Neorhizobium galegae: one gene and its partners. The protein of the gene in region 1 binds, or shares a complex with, the protein of each later gene. Links are inferred from orthologs where the notes say so. Each region holds a gene or a part of one and is shown in the gene's direction. Other genes may lie near its edges.

Region 1 (2,924 bases):
AAGATGGGCAAGGACGAAATCATCCTGATGAATCTGTCGGGCCGTGGAGACAAGGATATCTTCACCGTCGCCAAGATTCTCGGAATGGAAGTGTGATATGACGACACGCATGGACAATCGTTTCGCGGCCCTCAAGGCAGAAGGCCGCCCCGCCCTGATCACCTATTTCATGGGCGGCGATCCGGACTTCGAGACCTCGCTCGGCATCATGAAAGCGCTGCCCGGCGCCGGCGCCGATATCATCGAGCTCGGCATGCCGTTCTCCGATCCGATGGCCGACGGCCCGGCGATCCAGATGGCCGGCCAGCGCGCCCTGAAGGGTGGCCAGACGCTCGCAAAGACGCTCGAACTCGCACGCAGGTTCCGCGAAGGCGATGCCGAGACGCCGATCGTCATGATGGGCTACTACAACCCGATCTATGTCTACGGCGTCGAGAAATTCCTCGATGACGCGATCGCCTCCGGCATCGACGGCCTGATCGTCGTCGACCTGCCGCCGGAAATGGATGACGAGCTCTGCATCCCGGCGCTTGCAAAGGGCGTCAACTTCATCAGGCTTGCCACGCCGACTACCGACGACAAGCGTCTGCCGGCTGTTCTCAAAAACACCTCCGGCTTCGTCTATTACGTCTCGATGAACGGCATTACCGGTTCGGCGCTGCCCGATCCGTCGCTGGTATCCGGCGCGGTCAACCGCATCAAGGGCCATACGGCTCTGCCGGTCTGTGTCGGTTTCGGCGTCAAGACCGCCGATCACGCCAAGGCAATCGGCGCTGCGGCGGATGGTGTCGTTGTCGGCTCGGCAATCGTCAGCCAGATCGCCGGCAGCCTCACCAAGGATGGCAAGGCCGGTCCGGATACCGTGGCTGCAGTCGCAACCCTGGTTCGGGGCCTTGCAACCGGCGTGCGCGCTGCCCGCCTTGTTGCCGCCGAATAGTTTCCCACATTAGGCTTGAGTTAATCGGGAGTACGCCAAGTGAACTGGATCACCAATTACGTCCGGCCGCGCATCAACTCCATGCTCGGTCGTCCCAACCGGGACGTTCCGGAAAATCTCTGGATCAAGTGCCCGGAAACCGGGGAAATGGTCTTTCATAAGGACCTGGAAGAAAACAAGTGGGTCATCCCCGCTTCCGGCTTCCACATGAAGATGCCCGCCAAGTCCCGTCTCGTCGATCTCTTCGACGGCGGTGTCTTCGAAGCGTTTCCGCAGCCGAAGGTCGCCCAGGATCCGCTGAAATTCCGCGATTCGAAGCGTTATGCCGACCGTCTGAAGGACAGCCGCATCAAGACCGAGCAGGAGGACACGATCCTCGCCGGTCTCGGCGAAGTCCAGGGCCTCAAGCTCGTGGCCATCGTCCATGAATTCAACTTCATCGGTGGTTCGCTCGGCATGGCGGCCGGCGAGGCGATCGTCCGGGCTTGCGAACGGGCCGTGACCGAAAAATGCCCGCTGGTGATCTTCCCGGCTTCCGGCGGCGCGCGCATGCAGGAAGGCATCCTGTCGCTGATGCAGCTGCCGCGCACCACGGTCGCGGTCGACATGCTGAAGGAAGCGGGCCTGCCTTATATCGTCGTCCTGACCAACCCGACGACCGGCGGCGTCACCGCCTCCTATGCCATGCTGGGTGATGTCCATATCGCCGAGCCGGGCGCTGAAATCGGTTTCGCCGGCAAGCGCGTCATCGAGCAGACGCTGCGCGAAAAGCTCCCGGAAGGTTTCCAGACCTCGGAATACCTGCTGGAGCATGGCATGGTCGATATGGTGGTGAAGCGCCACGACATTCCGTCGACGCTGGCCAAAACCCTGAAGATGCTGACGAAACAGCCTGTCCAGGAAGCGCTCCCGGCGCCCATCGCGCTCAGCGCTTGACCGAAAGAGAGCATCGAAAGCCGGAGCGGCGGGATGACGACCATGAACGAGCCCGTTGTGAGCGAGGCCGAGCGGGAAATTGAACGACTGATGACCCTTCATCCGAAGGGTTTCGATCTTTCGCTCGACAGAATTACCCGCCTGCTCGAAATGCTGGGCAATCCGCACAAGAAGCTGCCGCGGGTCATCCATGTGGCCGGCACCAACGGCAAGGGCTCCGTGACCGCCTTCTGCCGCGCCCTGCTCGAGGCGGGCGGTTACGCGACGCATGTCCACACGTCCCCACATCTCGTGCACTGGCACGAACGCTATCGGATCGGCGTCAAGGGCGGCCGCAGCCAGATCGTCAGCGACGAGATGCTGGCAGATGCCCTGCGGCGCATCGCGGCGGCCAATGACGGCCAGATGATCACCGTCTTCGAAATCCTGACGGCCGCGACTTTCCTGTTGTTCTCCGAACAGCCGGGCGATGCGGTGATCCTCGAGGTCGGCCTCGGTGGCCGCTTCGATGCCACCAACGTCATTTCCGATCCGGCCGTTTCGGTCATCATGCCGATCTCGCTCGATCATCAGGCCTATCTCGGCGATCGGGTCGAACTGATTGCCGCCGAAAAGGCCGGCATCATGAAGCGCGGCCGTCCCGTCGTCATCGGCCATCAGGAATTCGAAGCGGCCCGCGACGTGCTGGTCTCGACCGCCGACCGGCTCGGCTGTCCGACCGCCGTTTACGGCCAGGAATTTTCCGCCCACGAGGAGTTCGGCCGGCTGATCTACCAGGACGAATTCGGTCTTGCCGATCTGCCGCTGCCGCGGCTGCCGGGCCGCCATCAATATGCCAATGCTGCCGCCGCCATTCGTGCCGTCAAGGCTGCTGGCTTTACCGTCACCGAAGCGATGATGGAAAAGGCGATGGCGGCCGTCGAATGGCCGGCCCGCCTCCAGAAGCTGACCGAAGGCAAACTACTCCAATATGCGCCCGAAGGCTCTGAAATCTGGCTGGATGGCGGGCACAATCCCGGCGCCGGCGAGGTGATCGCCGAGGCAATGGCCT
Region 2 (2,938 bases), 4.1 Mb from region 1 along the record:
CTTCCTCGCCGCCGGCAACGCTTCGGCCCTGACGGCGCAAAGCGCCAATCTCTCAGCCTATCTCGCCCATCTCGGCGCCCAAGGTTTTGCTGCCTCGTCCCAGGCGAGAAAACTGTCGGCCATGCGGCAGTTCTACAAATTCCTCTATGCCGAGGGCCTGCGCGGCGACGATCCCACCGCCGTCCTCGATGCACCGAAAAAAGGCCGCTCGCTGCCGAAGATCATGAGCGAGAACGACGTGACGCGGCTCCTGGACCTGGCCGCAAGGGAAGCCGCCGAACCCGGCCCGGATCAGCTTGCGCGGCTCAGAATGCTGGCGCTGCTCGAACTTCTCTACGCAACCGGCATGCGCGTCAGCGAACTCGTGTCGCTGCCGGTCAAGGTTCTCGATCAGGAAGGACGCTTTCTGATCATCCGCGGCAAGGGCAACAAGGAACGGCTGGTGCCGCTATCCCGGTCGGCGATCGCCGCCCTCGGACCCTATGGCCTGGCCCGCCAGGCCTCGCTCGCCAAGACAGGCGACAGTCCCTGGCTCTTCCCGTCCGCCGGCAAGGAGGGGTATTTACCGAGGCAGGTATTTGCCCGCGACCTCAAGGGTCTGGCGGCGCGCGCCGGACTTAGAGCCGCCGCAATCTCTCCCCATGTGATGCGCCATGCCTTCGCAAGCCACCTCCTCCAGAATGGGGCAGACCTTCGAGTTGTGCAGGAACTGCTCGGCCATTCCGACATTTCCACCACTCAAATCTACACGCATGTACTGGAAGAAAGGCTGCGAGAGCTGGTTCAAACACACCACCCTCTTGCAAAACAGGCCAAAAACCGGGATTAGAGGCCCCAAACACAAAATGGGAACTCCGTGTTCCTGAGATAAAACAACCGGAAACCGGCTCTCATGCAGACTTATCTCGATTTCGAAAAGCCCATCTCGGACCTCGAAGGCAAGATTCACGAGCTCAAAAAGCTCGCCTCCGAGGACGAAAGCATCGATACGTCCGAGGAAATCGGCAGGCTGGAGACCCGGGTCAGGGAAGCCACAAGGGAAATCTATTCCAAGCTTGGTGCCTGGGAGAAAACGCAGGTCGCGCGCCATCCGCAGCGACCGCATTTCCTCGATTATTCCGCCCATCTCTTCACCGATTTCACGCCGCTCGCCGGCGACCGCAATTTCGGCGAGGACGCCGCCATCCAGGCCGGCCTTGCCCGCTTCAACGGCATGGCCGTTGCCGTTATCGGCCAGGAAAAGGGCCATGACACCAAGACCCGCCTGAAGCACAATTTCGGCAGCCCGCGTCCGGAAGGCTATCGCAAGGCGATCCGGATCATGGAAATGGCCGATCGTTTCCACCTGCCCGTGATCACCCTCATCGACACCGCAGGCGCCTATCCCGGCGTCGGCGCCGAGGAACGCGGCCAGGCGGAGGCCATCGCCCGCTCGACCGAAATGTGCCTCGGCCTGAAAGTGCCGATGGTTTCGGTCGTGATCGGCGAAGGCGGCTCCGGCGGCGCGATCGCGATTGCCACCGGCAACCGCGTCTACATGCTCGAACATTCGATCTATTCGGTCATCTCGCCGGAAGGTGCGGCATCGATCCTCTGGCGCGATTCGACCCGCGCACGCGAAGCTGCGACCAACATGAAGATCACCGCCGAAGACCTGAAGGGCCTTGGCATCATCGACGACATCATTCCGGAGCCGGTCGGCGGCGCGCATCGCGAACCCGAGGCCGTCATCACCGCGACGGGCAAGGTCATCGCTTCGGCGCTGGAAGATCTCGGCAGGCTTTCGGGCGACGAAGTGCGGGCTGCGCGCCGGCAGAAATTCCTCGATATCGGCCGCAATCTCTGATCTTCGGGCCTCCGCCACGCCAATAGCCAAATTTGGCCATATTGCTGATAACATTGGGTGCCGGGCGGTTTTGCTGGACAGGCCGGCGCAAGCGGTTAAGAATATGTAAAGATTACCGCTTTATTCATAGAAGTCCTGTACCGAATTCTTTCGTCGTTCCAAGTCTATGTGGTCCGTACCGATGCGCCTGAAACACATCGCTTTTGCTCTCCTCGTGGCAACTGCCCTGACGGGCTGCAACGACACGCTCGATTCCGCGAGCATCGACCTGAAGAGCGTCAAGAACAAGGTCGAGCAGCCCCTGCCTTCGAGCATTCTCGCCGAGATGCAGAAGAAGAACATGCCGCGCACTTCGCCGATCATGATCCGCATCCTCAAGGAAGAGGGCAAGCTGGAAGTCTGGAAGGCCAGGGCCGACAACCGTTTCGAGGTGATCAAGAGCTACGACATCTGCGCCTGGTCCGGAAAGCTCGGCCCGAAGGTCAAGGAAGGCGACCGCCAGGCCCCGGAAGGTTTCTACAGCCTGACGCCGGCACACCTGAACCCGAATTCCAAATATTATCTCGCCATCAATACCGGCTTCCCGAACCGCTACGACGCCGCAAACGGCCGCAACGGTTCGAACCTGATGATCCATGGCGCCTGCTCGTCGTCCGGCTGCTATTCGATGACCGACGAACAGGTTCTGGAAATCTACGCTTTTGCGCGCGACGCCTTCAAGGGCGGCCAGACCTCCGTGCAGCTCCAGGCTCTCCCCTTCCGCATGACCGCGGAGAACATGGTGCGCCACCGCGACAGCCAGAACTTCGACTTCTGGAAGATGATCAAGGTCGGCTACGACAATTTCGAAGTCACCAAGCGTCCGCCGGAAGTCAATGTCTGCGAGAAGAAATACGTTTTCAACCAGCAGCTCTCCGGCAATGGCACGTTTGCTCCCGCCAGCGCCTGCCCGCCCATGTCGACGCCTCCCGCGCTCGTTTCGGCGCTGACCTCCTACGAAAAGACCTATCAGGTCGCCTACGAGAAGGCCTTGGAGAAATTCGACGGCAAGGTCTGGTATGAACCGACCGAAGCCGAACGCAAGGCCGTGGT
Region 3 (3,116 bases), 1.7 Mb from region 1 along the record:
TCCGTGGCCGCCCCGGCTGTTGCCCTGGACGACCAGCAGAAGAAGGAAATGGGCCAGTTTATCCGCGAATACCTGCTGCAGAACCCGGAAGTGCTGGTCGAAGTCCAGAACGCGCTGGAGGCCAAGCAGCAGACCCAGCGCGTCGAGCAATCGACCAAGGGGATCGCGGACAACAAGCAGGCGATCTTCTCCTCGCCGACCGACATCACGCTCGGCAATCCGAAGGGCGACGTCACGGTCGTCGAATTCTTCGATTACAATTGCGGCTACTGCAAGCGGGCGCTCTCCGACATGGACGACATCCTTTCCAAGGATAAGAACGTCCGTTTCATCCTCAAGGAATTCCCGATCCTCGGACCGGACTCGGTCGCCGCTCATCGGGTGGCCAACGCCGTGCGCCTGGTCGCGCCGGAAAAATATGCGGAATTCCATCGCGAACTGCTCAGCGGCAAGCCCCACGCCTCGGAAGCGACGGCCATCGCGGTCGCCGGGGCGCTCGGCGTCAAGGAGGCAGCGATCCGCAAGTCGATGGCCGACCAGCCGAACGACGACCTGGTGCGCGGCGCCTACCAGCTCGCCAACGCGATCGGCATCACCGGCACGCCGACCTATGTGGTCGGCGACGAAGCCGTCTTCGGCGCCGTCGGCCTCGAAACCATCGAGCAGAAGGTCGCCAACGTGCGCGCCTGCGGCAAGGCGACCTGCTGACAGGACACCCTCTGACCGACAGATGTTCCATCGCAGTGGACTCCCGGGCTTTCGGCGCGGCGGGGGCTTTCCCTTGCCGCCTCGGCGGTCTATAGGTGGCCCCTGAATTTTTGCATGGAACAATAGATCAGTGATGAGCAAGACGATCTTCGTCCTCAACGGCCCCAATCTCAACATGCTGGGCAAGCGCGAGCCAGGCATCTACGGTGCGGCCACGCTGAAGGACGTCGAGAAGGACTGTATCGCCGCCGGCAGGGAACTCGGCTTCGATGTCGATTTTCGCCAGAGCAATCACGAAGGCGTGCTGATCGACTGGATGCACGAGGCCAATGAAAAAGCCGTCGGCGTCGCCATCAACGCAGGCGCCTATACCCATACCTCGATTGCATTGCACGACGCCATCAAGGCGATCTCCGTGCCGGTGATCGAGCTTCATATCTCGAATGTCCACGCGCGGGAGGAGTTCCGCCATCATTCGATGATCGCACCGGCGGTAAAGGGCGTGATCTGCGGTTTTGGCACCGCGAGCTACATTCTGGCGCTGCACGCCTTGAAATCCATTACCGCCTGACAAGATAAACAGAACAATAGGGTTTGCCATGTCTGACAAGAAGAACGGTATCGACAAGGGACTGATCCGCGACCTCGCGAACATCCTCAACGATACCGACCTCACCGAGATCGAAGTCGAACAGGACGATGTGCGTATTCGTGTATCGCGCGTCGGTACGACTCAATATGTCCAGGCTCCGGTCGCAGCGCCCGCCTATGCCCCGGCTGCAGCTCCCGTAGCCGCAGCAGCGCCGGCAATCCAGGACAACAAGAACGCGGTCACTGCGCCGATGGTCGGCACCATCTACCTCTCCCCGGCCCCGGGTTCGCGCGCCTTCGTCGAAGTCGGCGCCACCGTCAAGGAAGGCCAGACGCTGCTGATCATCGAGGCCATGAAGACGATGAACCAGATTCCAGCGCCGCGCTCCGGCAAGGTCACGGAAATCCTGGTCAACGACGCTCAGCCCGTCGAGTACGGCCAGCCACTCGTCGTCATCGAGTAAGGCGCATCCATGATTTCCAAGATCCTCATAGCCAACCGCGGTGAAATCGCGCTTCGCGTGCTTCGCGCCTGCAAGGAACTCGGCATCGCGACCGTCGCGGTCCATTCCACTGCGGATGCCGACGCCATGCATGTGCGGCTTGCCGACGAAAGTGTGTGCATCGGTCCGCCGCCCTCGCGCGACAGCTATCTCAACATTCACCAGATCGTCGCCGCCTGCGAAATCACCGGCGCCGACGCCGTGCATCCGGGCTACGGCTTCCTGTCGGAAAACGCCAAGTTCGCGGATATCCTCGACGCGCACGGCATCACCTTCATCGGCCCGACCGCCGACCATATCCGCATCATGGGCGACAAGATCACCGCCAAGCAGACCGCGCAGCAACTCGGCATTCCCGTCGTTCCCGGCTCGGATGGCGAAGTGAAGCCCGAGAATGCGATGGAAATCGCCCGCCAGATCGGCTTCCCGGTGCTGATCAAGGCAACGGCCGGCGGCGGCGGACGTGGCATGAAGGTCGCCAAGACTGAGGCCGATCTCGACGAAGCCGTGTCGACTGCCCGTTCCGAAGCGCTCGCCGCTTTCGGCAACGATGCCGTCTACATGGAAAAATATCTCGGGAAACCGCGCCATATCGAAATCCAGGTCGTCGGCGACGGTGAAGGCAATGCCATTCATCTCGGCGAGCGCGACTGCTCGCTGCAGCGCCGCCACCAGAAGGTCTGGGAAGAAGCCAATTCCCCTGCCCTCAATGTCGAGCAGCGCATGAAGATCGGCGAGATCTGCGCCGATGCCATGCGCAAGCTGAAGTATCGCGGCGCCGGCACGGTCGAGTTCCTCTACGAAAACGGCGAGTTCTATTTCATCGAAATGAACACCCGCCTTCAGGTCGAACATCCGATCACCGAAGCGATCACCGGCATCGACCTCGTGCACGAACAGATCCGCGTCGCCTCCGGCGGCGGCCTGTCCGTGCGCCAGGAAGACATCGTGTTCTCCGGCCATGCCATCGAATGCCGCATCAATGCCGAGGACCCGCGCACCTTCGTGCCGTCGCCCGGCACGATTACGCATTTCCATGCACCGGGCGGCCTCGGCGTGCGCGTCGATTCGGGCGCCTATGCCGGCTACAAGATCCCGCCCTATTACGACAGCCTGATCGGCAAGCTGATCGTGCACGGACGCACCCGCGTCGAATGCATGATGCGTCTGCGGCGCGTGCTGGACGAGTTCGTCGTGGACGGCATCAAGACGACGCTGCCGCTTTTCCAGGACCTGGTCGACAATCCGGATATCGCCAACGGCGATTATGACATACACTGGCTGGAGCAATATCTCGCCGGCGACAAGACGCAT

The links.
Region 2: the proteins of accD (region 1) and LZK81_RS20310 are in contact, whole or in part, in a solved structure (PDB 8UXZ), measured with the Escherichia coli proteins. The link is inferred for Neorhizobium galegae from one-to-one orthologs.
Region 3: the proteins of accD (region 1) and accB are in contact, whole or in part, in a solved structure (PDB 8UXZ), measured with the Escherichia coli proteins. The link is inferred for Neorhizobium galegae from one-to-one orthologs.

What each region holds. Positions count from the first base shown.
Region 1 is NZ_CP090095.1:17,739-20,662, forward strand. What follows is about bases 158-2,924. They hold accD (acetyl-CoA carboxylase, carboxyltransferase subunit beta), read left to right. Parts: upstream 158-976; coding sequence 977-1,873; downstream 1,874-2,924. Other genes in these bases: trpA (tryptophan synthase subunit alpha), read left to right, coding at 158-937; LZK81_RS00110 (bifunctional folylpolyglutamate synthase/dihydrofolate synthase), read left to right, coding at 1,907-2,924. Also shown: trpB (tryptophan synthase subunit beta), read left to right, coding at 1-96; more of trpA, read left to right, coding at 98-157.
Region 2 is NZ_CP090095.1:4,133,478-4,136,415, forward strand. Bases 89-2,869 are described here. They hold LZK81_RS20310 (acetyl-CoA carboxylase carboxyltransferase subunit alpha), read left to right. Parts: upstream 89-892; coding sequence 893-1,846; downstream 1,847-2,869. Other genes in these bases: xerD (site-specific tyrosine recombinase XerD), read left to right, coding at 89-829; LZK81_RS20315 (L,D-transpeptidase family protein), read left to right, coding at 2,028-2,869. Also shown: more of xerD, read left to right, coding at 1-88; more of LZK81_RS20315, read left to right, coding at 2,870-2,938. UniProt on the Escherichia coli protein: Component of the acetyl coenzyme A carboxylase (ACC) complex. First, biotin carboxylase catalyzes the carboxylation of biotin on its carrier protein (BCCP) and then the CO(2) group is transferred by the carboxyltransferase to acetyl-CoA to form malonyl-CoA.
Region 3 is NZ_CP090095.1:1,670,434-1,673,549, reverse strand. What follows is about bases 77-3,035. They hold accB (acetyl-CoA carboxylase biotin carboxyl carrier protein), read left to right. Parts: upstream 77-1,307; coding sequence 1,308-1,763; downstream 1,764-3,035. Other genes in these bases: accC (acetyl-CoA carboxylase biotin carboxylase subunit), read left to right, coding at 1,773-3,035; aroQ (type II 3-dehydroquinate dehydratase), read left to right, coding at 842-1,279; LZK81_RS08385 (DsbA family protein), read left to right, coding at 77-708. In the rest of the region: more of LZK81_RS08385, read left to right, coding at 1-76; more of accC, read left to right, coding at 3,036-3,116. UniProt on the Escherichia coli protein: This protein is a component of the acetyl coenzyme A carboxylase complex; first, biotin carboxylase catalyzes the carboxylation of the carrier protein and then the transcarboxylase transfers the carboxyl group to form malonyl-CoA.